Regions from separate parts of the Streptomyces sp. NPDC091279 genome, predicted to be linked through region 2. Evidence: predicted binding sites of a transcription regulator. Region 2 holds the regulator's gene; the other holds the start of a gene.
The links. The regulator HspR, encoded in region 2, represses chaperone genes until heat shock. The targets are predictions, from matches to a motif close to TTGAGNNNNNNNNNCTCAA.
Positions count from the first base shown of each region.

Region 1 (5,999 bases), on a different contig from region 2:
CCGTTGTGCGAGGTGTGTGTCTGCTCCATCGCCCGCCCCTGAAGTTGCTTTCCGGAATCCGTGGGGTGATCCGTTTTATTAGCACATGTCTGCGCATGCTTGCGATTGACGCTTGCATGATCTGCGCCAGGGGAAGCAGCCTACGGGGAGTCACCGTGCCACGGCTATCCAGGTCGGAGGGCGAGATGCACGACGTCGGGTACGCCCCGGGCAACCGGGATCTCTTCGGTACGCACCTGCTGGAACCCGGCATTCCGTAGGGTTTCCTCGAAAACACCAGAGGGCTGGGCCGACCACACGGCCAGTACCCCACCAGGCGTCAACACCCGTGCGCAGTCCGCGAGTCCGGTCGGCGCGTACAACTGCCCGTTGCCCTCGGTGACGGTCCATCCGGGGCCGTTGTCGATGTCCAGGCACAGGGCGTCGTACGTGGCGGAAGTCTCACGCAGGTGAGCGAGCAGATCGCCGTGCAGGATCGTCGTCCGGGGGTCGGCGAGCGCCTCGGCGGTGAGCGGCGCGAGGGGCCCGTCGCGATGCCATGCGACGATGGCCGATTCTCGTTCGACGACGGTGAGGGCGCCGATCCGCGGGTCGGCCGCCGCGTGTGCGAGCGAGAATCCGACACCCAGGCCGCCGATCAGGATCGCGGGGCGCTCGCGCGGGCCGAGGGCGGCGAGTGCCGCGTCGACGAGCAGCCGTTCCGAGCGGCCGTCGGAGGTGTCCATGAGGAAACAGCCGTTGGCGATGATCTGGAGCAGTTCGCCGTGTCTGCGGAGCACGACCTCGCCGTAGGGTCCCTCGCGGCGGTCCAGGACCACGGGCTCAACGAGGCTGGTGATCATCGGTCCATCCTGTCCCAACGCGGGGTTGCGGGCACCTGAATTACCGGTGCCGGGTGGCCTCGAACGGGCGTGCGGCGGCGCTCAGGGAACTTTCATCGTCGTCTGCGACCGCGCAAGGGCGGCCCACAGCCCGCTGACAGACGCCGGACGCAAACTGACGGCCAAAGGTTGCTGGGGAAGGCGTCAGGAGTGACGCCGGTCATGGACAGTGACCGTCGGGCCCCCGAAGGCTGGGGGCGCAACGGAAGGGAGCGCCCGCCGTGGAACCCGTCACGGCCGTGCAGGCCGATGTGAAGCCCTCGGGCCCGCCGCTCCTCGACGGCATGCCCCGCCAGCGCGTCCGCCTCGCCCCCGCCCCCGCCCCAGCGCCCCGCGCACTCCCGCGCCCCACGGCGGCCCCCGCGCGCCGCCTGCCGCGCCTCTGGCAGCTGCTGCCGACGCCCACCGGGACGCCGTTCACCTTCGGGTACACGCTCGTCCTGATCGCCACCTCGGTGTTCACCACCTACGCCTCGCCGGCCCTGGTCGCCACGTTGCACCAGGCGACCAGCACCGATGTCGCGCATCTGATACGGACGCCGGTGTTCGTGCTGCTGGCCAGCGCGCTGTGGATCGCGGGCGGGTACACCTCGCTGTACGTGATCGGGTTCGTGCTCGCGCTGACCGCCCTGGAGCGGCGGATCGGCGGGGCGAGAACCGTCGTCGTCTTCCTGCTCGGGCATGTGCTGGCGACCCTCGCGACCGAGGGGACGGTCGGGATCGCGGTGCTGGTCGGGCATCTGCCGGAGAGTTCCCTGCACCGCATGGACTACGGGATCAGTTTCGGCGTCGCCGCGTGTGTGGGTGCGCTCTGTGGGCTGCTGCGGCCGTGGCTGGCCCTGCCGATCCTCGGCTACTACACGTGGGTGCTGGTCGAGGCCCTCATCGCCTTCTCCGACCCGATGACGAACTGGGGCCACCTGATCGCCCTCACCATCGGCGTCGCCACCTGGCCGTGGGTACGCCGGTGGAGCGCGGCGCGCCGGTAGGTGACCGTCACCGGTAGGGAAGCGTGGAATACCTGGTCAGCGGGGTTGTTGTAGCGACCAGGTCCCTCTTGGCCCCCTCGTGTGCTCCCCCTCGGTTCAGGTGATCGCTCACGGCGAACATCAGGTCGGGAACATTCGGCGGCTCCCAAGCATTGAGTCGGCATAGCTCAACTTGACTGCCGAAGGGGAGATCATGGCTTCTGAGTCCAAGGCATACGAATCGTTGACCCTGCCGGTCCTGCCGCTCGACGACGAGGTCGTGCTGCCCGGGATGGTGGTGCCGCTGGATCTGAACGACACCGACGTCCGCGCCGCCGTCGAGGCCGCCCAGGCCGCCGCCCGCGCCGAACCGGGCAAGCCGAGGGTGCTCCTGGTGCCGAGGATCGACGGCACCTACGCGAGCACCGGTGTGCTCGGCACCGTCGAGCAGGTCGGACGGCTCGCCGACGGTGACCCCGGCGCCCTGATCCGGGGCCGCGACCGGGTGCGGATCGGCGCCGGAACCACCGGCCCCGGCGCCGCCCTGTGGGTCGAGGGCACCCGCGTCGACGAGACCGTGCCGGAGCCGCTGCCCGGCCATGCCGCCGAGCTGATGACCGCGTACAAGGCCCTCGCCACCGCCTGGCTGCGCAAGCGCGGCGCCTGGCAGGTCGTGGACCGCGTGCAGGCCATCGACGACGTGTCCCAGCTCGCGGACAACTCCGGGTACTCGCCCTACCTGACCACCGACCAGAAGATCGAGCTGCTGGAGACCGCCGACCCGGTGGCCCGGCTCAAGCTCGCCACCCAGCATCTGCGCGACCACCTCGCCGAGCAGGACGTCGCCGAGACCATCGCCAAGGACGTCCAGGAGGGCGTCGACAAGCAGCAGCGGGAGTTCCTGCTGCGGCGCCAGCTCGAAGCCGTCCGCAAGGAACTGCGCGAGCTGAACGGCGACGGCTCCCCGGACTCCGTCGAGGAGTCCGACGACTACCGGGCCCGCGTGGAAGCCGCAGACCTGCCCGAGCGTGTCCGCGAGGCCGCCCTCAAGGAGGTCGACAAGCTGGAGCGGTCCTCCGACCAGTCGCCCGAGGGCTCCTGGATTCGCACCTGGCTCGACACGGTGCTCGAACTGCCGTGGAACGACAGGACCGAGGACGCCTACGACATCCAGGGCGCCCGTGCCGTGCTCGACGCCGAGCACGCGGGGCTCGACGACGTCAAGGAGCGGATCACCGAGTACCTCGCCGTGCGCAAGCGGCGTGGTGAGCGGGGGCTCGGCGTGGTCGGCGGGCGGCGCGGCGGCGCCGTGCTGGCGCTGGTCGGGCCGCCCGGTGTGGGCAAGACCTCGCTCGGGGAATCGGTCGCGCACGCCATGGGGCGGAAGTTCGTGCGGGTCGCGCTCGGGGGCGTGCGGGACGAGGCGGAGATCCGCGGTCACCGGCGCACCTATGTGGGCGCGCTGCCCGGCCGGATCGTCCGCGCGATCAAGGAGGCCGGGTCGATGAACCCGGTGGTGCTGCTCGACGAGATCGACAAGGTGGGCTCCGACTTCCGGGGCGACCCGGCCGCCGCCCTCCTCGAAGTCCTCGACCCGGCGCAGAACCACACCTTCCGCGACCACTACCTGGAGGTCGAACTCGACCTGTCCGACGTGGTGTTCCTCGCCACCGCCAACGTCCTCGAAGCCATCCCGGAAGCCCTCCTGGACCGGATGGAGCTGGTCCGCCTCGACGGGTACACCGAGGACGAGAAGGTCGTCATCGCCCGCGATCACCTGCTCCCGCGCCAGCTGGAGCGGGCGGGTCTGGTGCCGGACGAGGTGACCATCGAGGAGAGCGCGCTGCGCAAGCTCGCCGGGGAGTACACCCGGGAGGCGGGCGTGCGCACCCTGGAGCGGGCCATCGCCCGGCTGCTGCGCAAGGTCGCGGCCCAGCACGAACTGGGCGAACGGCAGCTGCCGTTCACCGTCTCGGACGGCGAGCTGCGGGCGCTGATCGGACGGCCGCACCATGTGCCGGAGTCCGCGCAGGACCCGGCGGAGCGCCGCACCTCGGTGCCCGGCGTCGCCACCGGCCTCGCGGTCACCGGCGCGGGCGGTGACGTGCTCTACGTGGAGGCGTCGCTCGCCGACCCGGAGACCGGCGCGGCGGGGCTCACCCTGACCGGCCAACTGGGCGACGTGATGAAGGAGTCGGCGCAGATCGCGCTGAGCTTCCTGCGCTCGCGCGGCGCCGAACTGGAGCTGCCGGTCGGCGACTTGAAGGACCGGGGCGTGCACATCCACTTCCCGGCGGGCGCGGTCCCCAAGGACGGCCCGAGCGCCGGTGTCACCATGACGACGGCGTTGGCGTCGCTGCTGAGCGGACGGCTGGTCCGCACGGACGTGGCGATGACCGGCGAGGTCTCGCTGACCGGGCGGGTGCTGCCGATCGGCGGCGTCAAGCAGAAGTTGCTGGCCGCGCACCGGGCCGGGGTCACCACGGTGATCATCCCCAAGCGCAACGAGGCCGACCTCGACGACGTCCCGGCCGAGATCCTGGACCGGCTCGACGTCCACACGGTCAGCGACGTCCGCCAGGTCCTGGACCTCGCCCTGTCCCCGGCGACGAACGGCGCGGTGGGAGTGGGAGTCTCGGCGGCGGCGTGAGCGGGGTGACGGGGGCGGGGTGGGCCCGGTGCCTGCTGGTGCCGGACCCACCGCCGCGCGCGTCCTCTGTTTACGGGTGGTAGATCTCCGCCAGGGCGGTGATCCGGTGCTGCGCGTCGACGTGGGCGTAGAAGTACGGGCTGTTGGCGAGCCGGTGGGTCACCAGCCACTTCGGGGTGACCTTCACCGACGCGGTGTCCCGGACGACCTTGACCAAGGCGCCCGGCGCGAAGGTGAGCGAGCGGGGCGCTCCACTCGGGGTGTAGATGACGTCCTCGTCGTTGTCCTTGTTGACCTTGCAGGTCTCCGGGGTGACGCGGACGACGGTCGTGCCGTGGACGTTCTTGGCGGAGTGGAACTCGACGAAGTGCTGGTAGCCGGAGGGCAGCCGGCAGGGCTGCCACGGGGTGGCTCGGGTGGCCGTGCCCGCCGTACCGGCGCTGGCGGTGGTGCTCGCGGCACCGAGGAGCGCGGTGGCACAAGCGAGGGCGACGACGGCGGAGACGTGACGGTGGTTCATGACCCATCCTCTGCTGCGCGGGCTGCGACGTGCTGCTGACGCCCAGGGAGAGGGTCGGCCGAGGGCGCGGGTTTCCTCCGCGCCGGGCCGTGACGAATCGGTGACAAAAGGGGCGCCGGTGGGGGCTGCGCGGGCTGTGCGGTGCCCTACGCGCAGATCACCCCCACGCCGTCGGTCAGCCTGCCGAACGGGTTGGCCGGGGTCAGTTCCGCCGCGCCGCTGGTGACGCCGAAGAAGGCGCGGCGCAGGGCGTGGCCCGTGGCGGCGGGGAGGGTGAAGGTGGCCCGGATCGCCTCGTCGATGTCCATGACCAGCTTGGCGTCCATGTCGACGGTGTCGCCCGCGCCCAGCACCGCCTGGCGCCAGAAGTCCCCCACCAACGGCTGGAGTCGGGCCGCCTCGGGTGTGCCGTGGGCCGGGCCGTCGGCCAGGGCCGCGTCGAACACCGTCTGCCAGCCCGACGCCAGGGACAGCAGGGCGGCGGTGTCGTCCGGTGCCGCGTCGCAGGCGGTGAGGACGGTCAGGGCCGCCGCCGCGCAGCGGTCCGGGTTCGTCGTGGGGAGGAGGGCTCTGCGGGCGACGCGGGCCGCCCGGTCCGACGCCTCGCGGGGCGGCGCCGGGTGCCAGAGGGGCGTCCAGTCCGGGGCGTACAGGTCGGCGCCCGGCAGGAGGCGGGCCGACGTGCAGCGCGCGTACGCCGCGCGGGTGGCGTCCGTGGCCGTGAACGCGGACAGCTGGCGCCGGACCTGGTAGCGCGGGGTCAGCAGGTACCAGAGGCAGGCGCCCATCGACAGCTCGGCCGCCTCGTCGTGGCCCGGCTGGCCGCACTCGCAGTCCAGGGCCGCGTCCGTGACCTCCGCGAGGGCGGCGCCGTAGCCGGTGGCGGTCGCCGCGCCGCGTACCGACAGCGCGGACAGGAGTTGGTTGAAGCACTCGTGGGCCGCGTAGTCCGCCACCGCGTCGGTGACATCGTTGTACCG
Region 1 covers NZ_JBIVVA010000005.1:528,076-534,074, reverse strand. Annotated here, with positions in the region: gene ACIQOU_RS15695 (response regulator transcription factor) at 1-29, opposite strand, end outside; gene ACIQOU_RS15690 (spermidine synthase) at 165-842, opposite strand; gene ACIQOU_RS15685 (rhomboid-like protein) at 1,103-1,870, shown strand; gene lon (endopeptidase La) at 2,064-4,499, shown strand; gene ACIQOU_RS15675 (hypothetical protein) at 4,570-5,019, opposite strand; gene ACIQOU_RS15670 (hypothetical protein) at 5,166-5,999, opposite strand, start outside.
Region 1: the regulator HspR is predicted to act here: its motif matches at 2,023-2,041, upstream of lon (endopeptidase La).

Region 2 (5,999 bases):
CAGATAGCCCACCAGCGCCGGGTGCCGCAGCTCAAGGGCGAGCGTGCGGTCGGCGTTGGCCGGGATGAAGGCCACCGTGCGGTCGAACAGGATGAGCCGGTCGCTCACCTCGTCGAGGCTCCTGGCCTGCACCGCGTCCCCCATCAGCTCCAGGTAGGTGAGCAGGCCCTGTCCGTGCCGGGCGACGTGGGTGTACAGGTCGCGCATCCGCACGCCCCGCGCGCGCAGCGCGAGCGCCCGGTGCAGGCCCTCGGTGAGTTCGTGCTCGGGGCGGATGCCGCCGGGCTGCACGGTGAGCACCTCGCGGGTGCACGCCTCGGTCGCCGCGTCCATCGCGGCCTGGATGCGGGCGAGCCCGTCCAGGACCCGGATCGCGGCGCCCTCACCGCCCGCGGGCGGCACCGAGGGGCCGAGCCCCGCGTAGCGTTCGAACGCGGCCACCGCGGAGCCCATCCGCCGCTGACTGGCGCTGAACTCGTCGTGCACCCCGCGCAGCAGCCGGGTCATGACCTCCTGCGGGGAGGTCGGCACCAGCCAGTCCATGTCGTCGGGGTCAGGATGCAGCAGCGCCAGATCGAGCAGACACGGCACCGGCTCGGCGTCCCGGCGCGGCACCCGGCCCCGCCGTACGGCCCGGGAGTACACGCGATCGCCGGCCGCGCAGAGTCGGTCGGCACCGTGCGGATGCTTCTCCGTCCCGTGCCCGGCCATCGCCCATTTCACCCCCGGCTTCCGCGTGTTCCGCAGCGCAACTATGCGCGGACACACCCCGCTCCGCAACACGGCTCCGCCCGAGGCGGGCAGCACAATCAGCCATTGTGCAGGGGTTTGTACGGGCCTCCCTCGGCCGACTTGCAACAACCTGACGGTGGTTGGCGCCCGGCCGCGGGCACCCCGCCGCCCGGTTCGGACAACGGCGTGAACGGCGACGACGGCATCCGGCGCCGGGCGGCCGAGGGCTCCCGGGAGGTGGCCCGACGTGGCGTGAACTCGCCGTTGCCCGGGGTCAGTCGAGACCGATGGCCGCGCAGTCCGTCTTGTAGGCGCCGGAGCAGATCTGGGACACCGTGTAGATGCCGTCGGCGACGACCGTGGACTTGATGTTCTTCTTCGTCAGCGCGGTGACGGTGAGCAGCTGGGCCGGGATGTCCTTGGCGGTGGGGCTGTCGACGCTGTCCTGGGTGAGGGCGTCGAACTGGATGTCGTGCCCCTGCACCTTGGCGACGGCCATCTGCGCGGCGGCCTCGGCCTCCTGCGGGTAGGACTTGTAGACGCTCATGTACTGCTCGCCGGTGACGATCCGGCGGACGGCGGGCAGTTCCGCGTCCTGCCCGGTGATCGGCGGGAGTTCGGTGACGCCGGCCTTCTCCAGGGCCTTGACGATGCCTCCGGCCATGCCGTCGTTGGCGGAGTAGACACCGGCGATGCCGTCCTTGCCGAGGGCCTCGATCGCGGTCGTCATGTTGGCCTCGGCGTTGCCCGGCTTCCAGTCCGCGGTGTCGTAGGAGCGGGCGATGGTCACCTTGCCGGACAGCTCGGACAGCGCACCGGCCTTGAACTGCTTGGCGTTGGGGTCGGTCGGCGAGCCGTTCATCATGACGATCTTGGCGGAGGTGTGCGAGCCCTGGCCCAGCGCGTCGAGGAGGGAACGGCCCTGCACCTCGCCGACGAGTTCGTTGTCGAAGGAGACGTACGCGTCGATGGGGCCCTCGGCGAGCCGGTCGTAGGCGATGACCGGGATACCGGCCGCCTTGGCCTTGGTGACCTGGGCGGCGATCGCCTGCGCGTCGACGGCGTCCAGCAGGATGATGTCGACCTTGTCGTCGATCATCCGCTGCATCTGGCTCGCCTGCCGGTCCGCGTCCTGGTCGGCGTTGGCGTAGTCGACCCGGCCCTGGCCGTCGGTGAGCGAGGCGACCTTCTTCTTGATGATGGGGTAGTCGAACTGCTCGTAACGGGTGTTGGCCTTCTCCGGCAGCAGCAGCCCGACCGTGACGTCGTTCCCCTTGCTCGGGCTCGCCGAACTGGCGCTGCTCCCCGACACGTTGAGCGCCCCGCAGGCGGACAGCGAGAGGGTCAGCGTGGACGCGGCCACGGCCATGACGGTACGACGCATGCGGGAGCTCACTTCTGGTGCCTTCGACGCGGTCGCGACTCTGCGACCCAGATGTCTGAAAAGACAACGCGCCCCCGCCCCACCCGTCAAGCAAACTGACTTAACGAGTCCACAACACCACCCACAGCGAACTTATGAAGCCCCCAAGTAACCCCCTCCCAAAGTCCCTTACTTCTTCCCCACACAACAACGCCCCATCAAACGGCCAAGATCACCAAAACCAACGCCAACCCCCTCACCCAGAAAACAACCAATCCCAGCCACCCAAGAAACCCCCCCGAACAACACAAAAGGGCCCGAAGGCTCAAAAGAACCTCCGGACCCAACGCCAGCATGCAGCCGACGGCCCAGCAACGCCCTAAAGGGGCGCGGGGCTGTATTCAATATGCGGCTCCGCCGCGCGAGCGCGACAAGCCACGACGGCGCCGCACCCGACGAACAACCCAGCCCGCCGCAGGCGCAACGGCCCGAGCCGAACAACCCTCAGTCGGAGGACTGTTGCCGCTTGGGCCGCCACACCACCAGCGCGCTGGACTGATGAACCTCCTGGTACGGGACAAGGTCCCGCCGGTACGACGCGTGCACCGCCGCTTCCCGCTGCCGCATCGCCGCAGCCGCCCCATCCACCGTCGACTCAAGCTCAGCAACCCGCTGCTGAAGAGCTATGACCTGATTCTCCAGCTCGATGATCCGCTTGATCCCGGCGAGATTCACCCCGTCGTCCTGCGACAACTGCTGCACCTGCCGCAGCAGTTCGATGTCCCGGGCGGAGTACCGCCGCCCACGCCCCGGCGTCCGGTCGGGAGACACCAGGCCCAGACGGTCGTACTGACGCAAGGTCTGCGGATGCAGTCCGGAGAGCTGGGCCGCCACCGAGATGACGTAGACCGGTGTCTCCTCCGTCAGTTCGTACGGATTGCGTCGACGCCCGTCCATCTCATCAAGCTCCCTTCGCGGCCTGGAACAGCTCGGCCCGCGGGTCCTCACCCTCGGTCGCCTCGCGATACGCCTCCAGCGCGTCACGAGCCTTCCCCGTCAGGCCGGTCGGAACACTCACCTCGACGGTGACCAGGAGGTCGCCCCGGGTGCCGTCCTTGCGGACCGCGCCCTTGCCACGGGCCCGCATGGTGCGGCCGTTGGGCGTGCCCGGCGGCAGCTTCAGCGTCACCGGCGGCCCGCCCAGGGTGGGCACCCTGACCTCGCCGCCGAGCGCCGCTTCCGCGAACGTCACCGGGACGGTCACCGTGAGGTGGTCGTCCCTGCGGCCGAACACCGGGTGCGCGCCGACGTGCACGGTGACGTACAGGTCGCCGCCGGGACCGCCCCGTTCACCCGGCGCGCCCTTGCCGCGCAGCCGGATGCGCTGCCCGTCGGAGACCCCGGCCGGGATGCGGACCTGCATGGTGCGCGAGGACTTGGCCCGGCCGCTGCCCTTGCAGACCTCGCAGGGTTCCTCGGCGATCAGGCCACGGCCCTTGCAGTCCGGGCACGGGTCGGTGAGCGAGAACCCGCCGCCCGAGCCGCGCGCCACCTGTCCGGTGCCGACACACGTCGGGCAGACCCGCGGGTTGCCGTTCTTGTCGCCGGTGCCCGAACAGGCCTTGCAGGCCGCCTGGGAGGACATCCGCAGCGGGACCGTCGCGCCCTCGATCGCCTCGGTGAAGCTGAGGGTGACCTCGGACTCGATGTCCTGACCGCGCCGGGGCTGGGTGCGCTGACCCGTGCCGCCCCGGCCGCCGAACAGGCCGCCGAAGACGTCCCCGAGCCCGCCGCCGAAACCGCCGGCCCCCGCACTGCCGCCCTGGGGGCCGCCTCCGAAGAGGTCACCCAGGTCGAAGTTGAAGTTGCCGCCGTTCGCGCCGCCGGGACCCGCGCGGTAGCCGCCGTTGCCGAAGAGGGTGCGGGCCTCGTCGTACTCCTTGCGCTTCTTGGGGTCGCCGAGGATGTCGTTCGCCTCGGAGATCTCCTTGAAGCGCTCCTCGGCCCGGGCGTTTCCCTTGTTGGCGTCCGGGTGGAACTCGCGGGCGAGCTTCCGGTACGCCTTCTTGATCTCCGCCTCGGTGGCGTCCTTGGGGACGCCGAGGACCTTGTAGTAGTCCTTCTCGATGAAGTCCTTGGTGCTCATCCTCGACGCCCCTCCTTCTTCCGCTCGATGTCGACGTCAGCCCTTCTCAGGGCTGTCGTCCTTGTCGTCCCCGGCCTCGGAACCGTCCTCGGCCTTGCCCGCCTGCGCCCCCGGCTGGGGTTCGGCGACCGCCACCCGCGCGGGGCGGATGGTGCGCTCGCCGTGGCGATACCCCGGCTGGAGGATCGCCACGCAGGTCGTCTCGGTGACGTCCGGCGCGTAGCTGTGCATCAGCGCCTCGTGGATCGTCGGGTCGAAGGGCTCGCCCTCCTTGCCGAACTGCTGGAGTCCCAGCTTCGCCGCGACGGTCTCCAGCGACTCGGCGACGGACTTGAACCCGCCGACCAGCTCGCCGTGTTCCCGGGCGCGGCCGATGTCGTCCAGAACCGGAAGCAGCTCGGTCAGGAGGCTCGCGACGGCGATCTCCTTGACCGTGACACGGTCCCGCTCGACCCGGCGGCGGTAGTTCTGGTACTCGGCCTGGAGGCGCTGGAGGTCCGCCGTGCGCTCACCGAGCGCCGTGCGTACCTGGTCCAGCTGGGCCGTCATACCGGTCAGCTCAGCGTTCGCGTCCCCGGCCGGGGCCGCCCCCTCCGTGGGGGCGGCGGCCGGCTCGGCGTCGTCAGGGGTGGCGCCGGAGGGGACGTCAGGCTTCTCCTCGAAACCCGGGGTCTCCTCCGTCACGCGGCACCACCCTTGGGCTTCTCGTCGTCGACGATCTCGGCGTCCACGACGTCGTCGTCGGCCTTGGGCTGCTCGGCGCCGCCGGCCGCACCGGCCGCGCCCTGGGCCGCCTGGGCGTCCGCGTACATGGCCTGGCCGAGCTTCTGCGAGACCGCGGACACCTTCTCGGTGGCCGTACGGATCTCAGCGGTGTCCTCGCCCTTGAGAGCGTCCTTCAGCTCGACGATCGAGGCCTCGACCTCGGTCTTGATCTCGCCGGGGACCTTGTCCTCGTTGTCCTTGAGGAACTTCTCCGTCTGGTAGACGAGCTGCTCGCCCTGGTTGCGGGTCTCGGCGGCCTCGCGGCGACGGTGGTCCTCGTCCGCGTACTGCTCGGCCTCCTGGCGCATCCGGTCGACCTCGTCCTTCGGCAGCGAGGAGCCGCCGGTGACGGTCATCTTCTGCTCCTTGCCCGTGCCGAGGTCCTTCGCGGTCACGTGCATGATGCCGTTGGCGTCGATGTCGAAGGACACCTCGATCTGCGGGACGCCGCGCGGCGCCGGGGGCAGACCGGTCAGCTCGAACATCCCGAGCTTCTTGTTGTACGCCGCGATCTCGCGCTCGCCCTGGTAGACCTGGATCTGCACCGACGGCTGGTTGTCCTCGGCCGTCGTGAAGATCTCCGAACGCTTCGTCGGGATCGTCGTGTTGCGCTCGATCAGCTTGGTCATGATGCCGCCCTTGGTCTCGATACCGAGGGACAGCGGGGTGACGTCGAGGAGCAGGACGTCCTTGACCTCGCCCTTGAGGACACCGGCCTGGAGCGAGGCGCCGATGGCGACGACCTCGTCCGGGTTGACGCCCTTGTTGGCCTCGCGGCCGCCGGTCAGTTCCTTGACCAGCTCGGCGACGGCCGGCATACGGGTGGAGCCACCGACGAGAACGACGTGGTCGATCTCGCTGAGCGCGATGCCCGCGTCCTTGATGACGTTGTGGAACGGCGTCTTGCAGCGCTCCAGGAGGTCCGCGGTCAGCTGCTGGAACTGGGCGCGGCTGAGCTTCTCGTCGAGGTGCAGGGGGCCCTCGGCGGAGGCG
Region 2 covers NZ_JBIVVA010000003.1:387,351-393,349, forward strand. Annotated here, with positions in the region: gene ACIQOU_RS08685 (response regulator transcription factor) at 1-711, opposite strand, end outside; gene ACIQOU_RS08690 (sugar ABC transporter substrate-binding protein) at 1,007-2,116, opposite strand; gene ACIQOU_RS08695 (heat shock protein transcriptional repressor HspR) at 2,600-3,052, opposite strand; gene dnaJ (molecular chaperone DnaJ) at 3,057-4,241, opposite strand; gene grpE (nucleotide exchange factor GrpE) at 4,278-4,925, opposite strand; gene dnaK (molecular chaperone DnaK) at 4,922-5,999, opposite strand, start outside.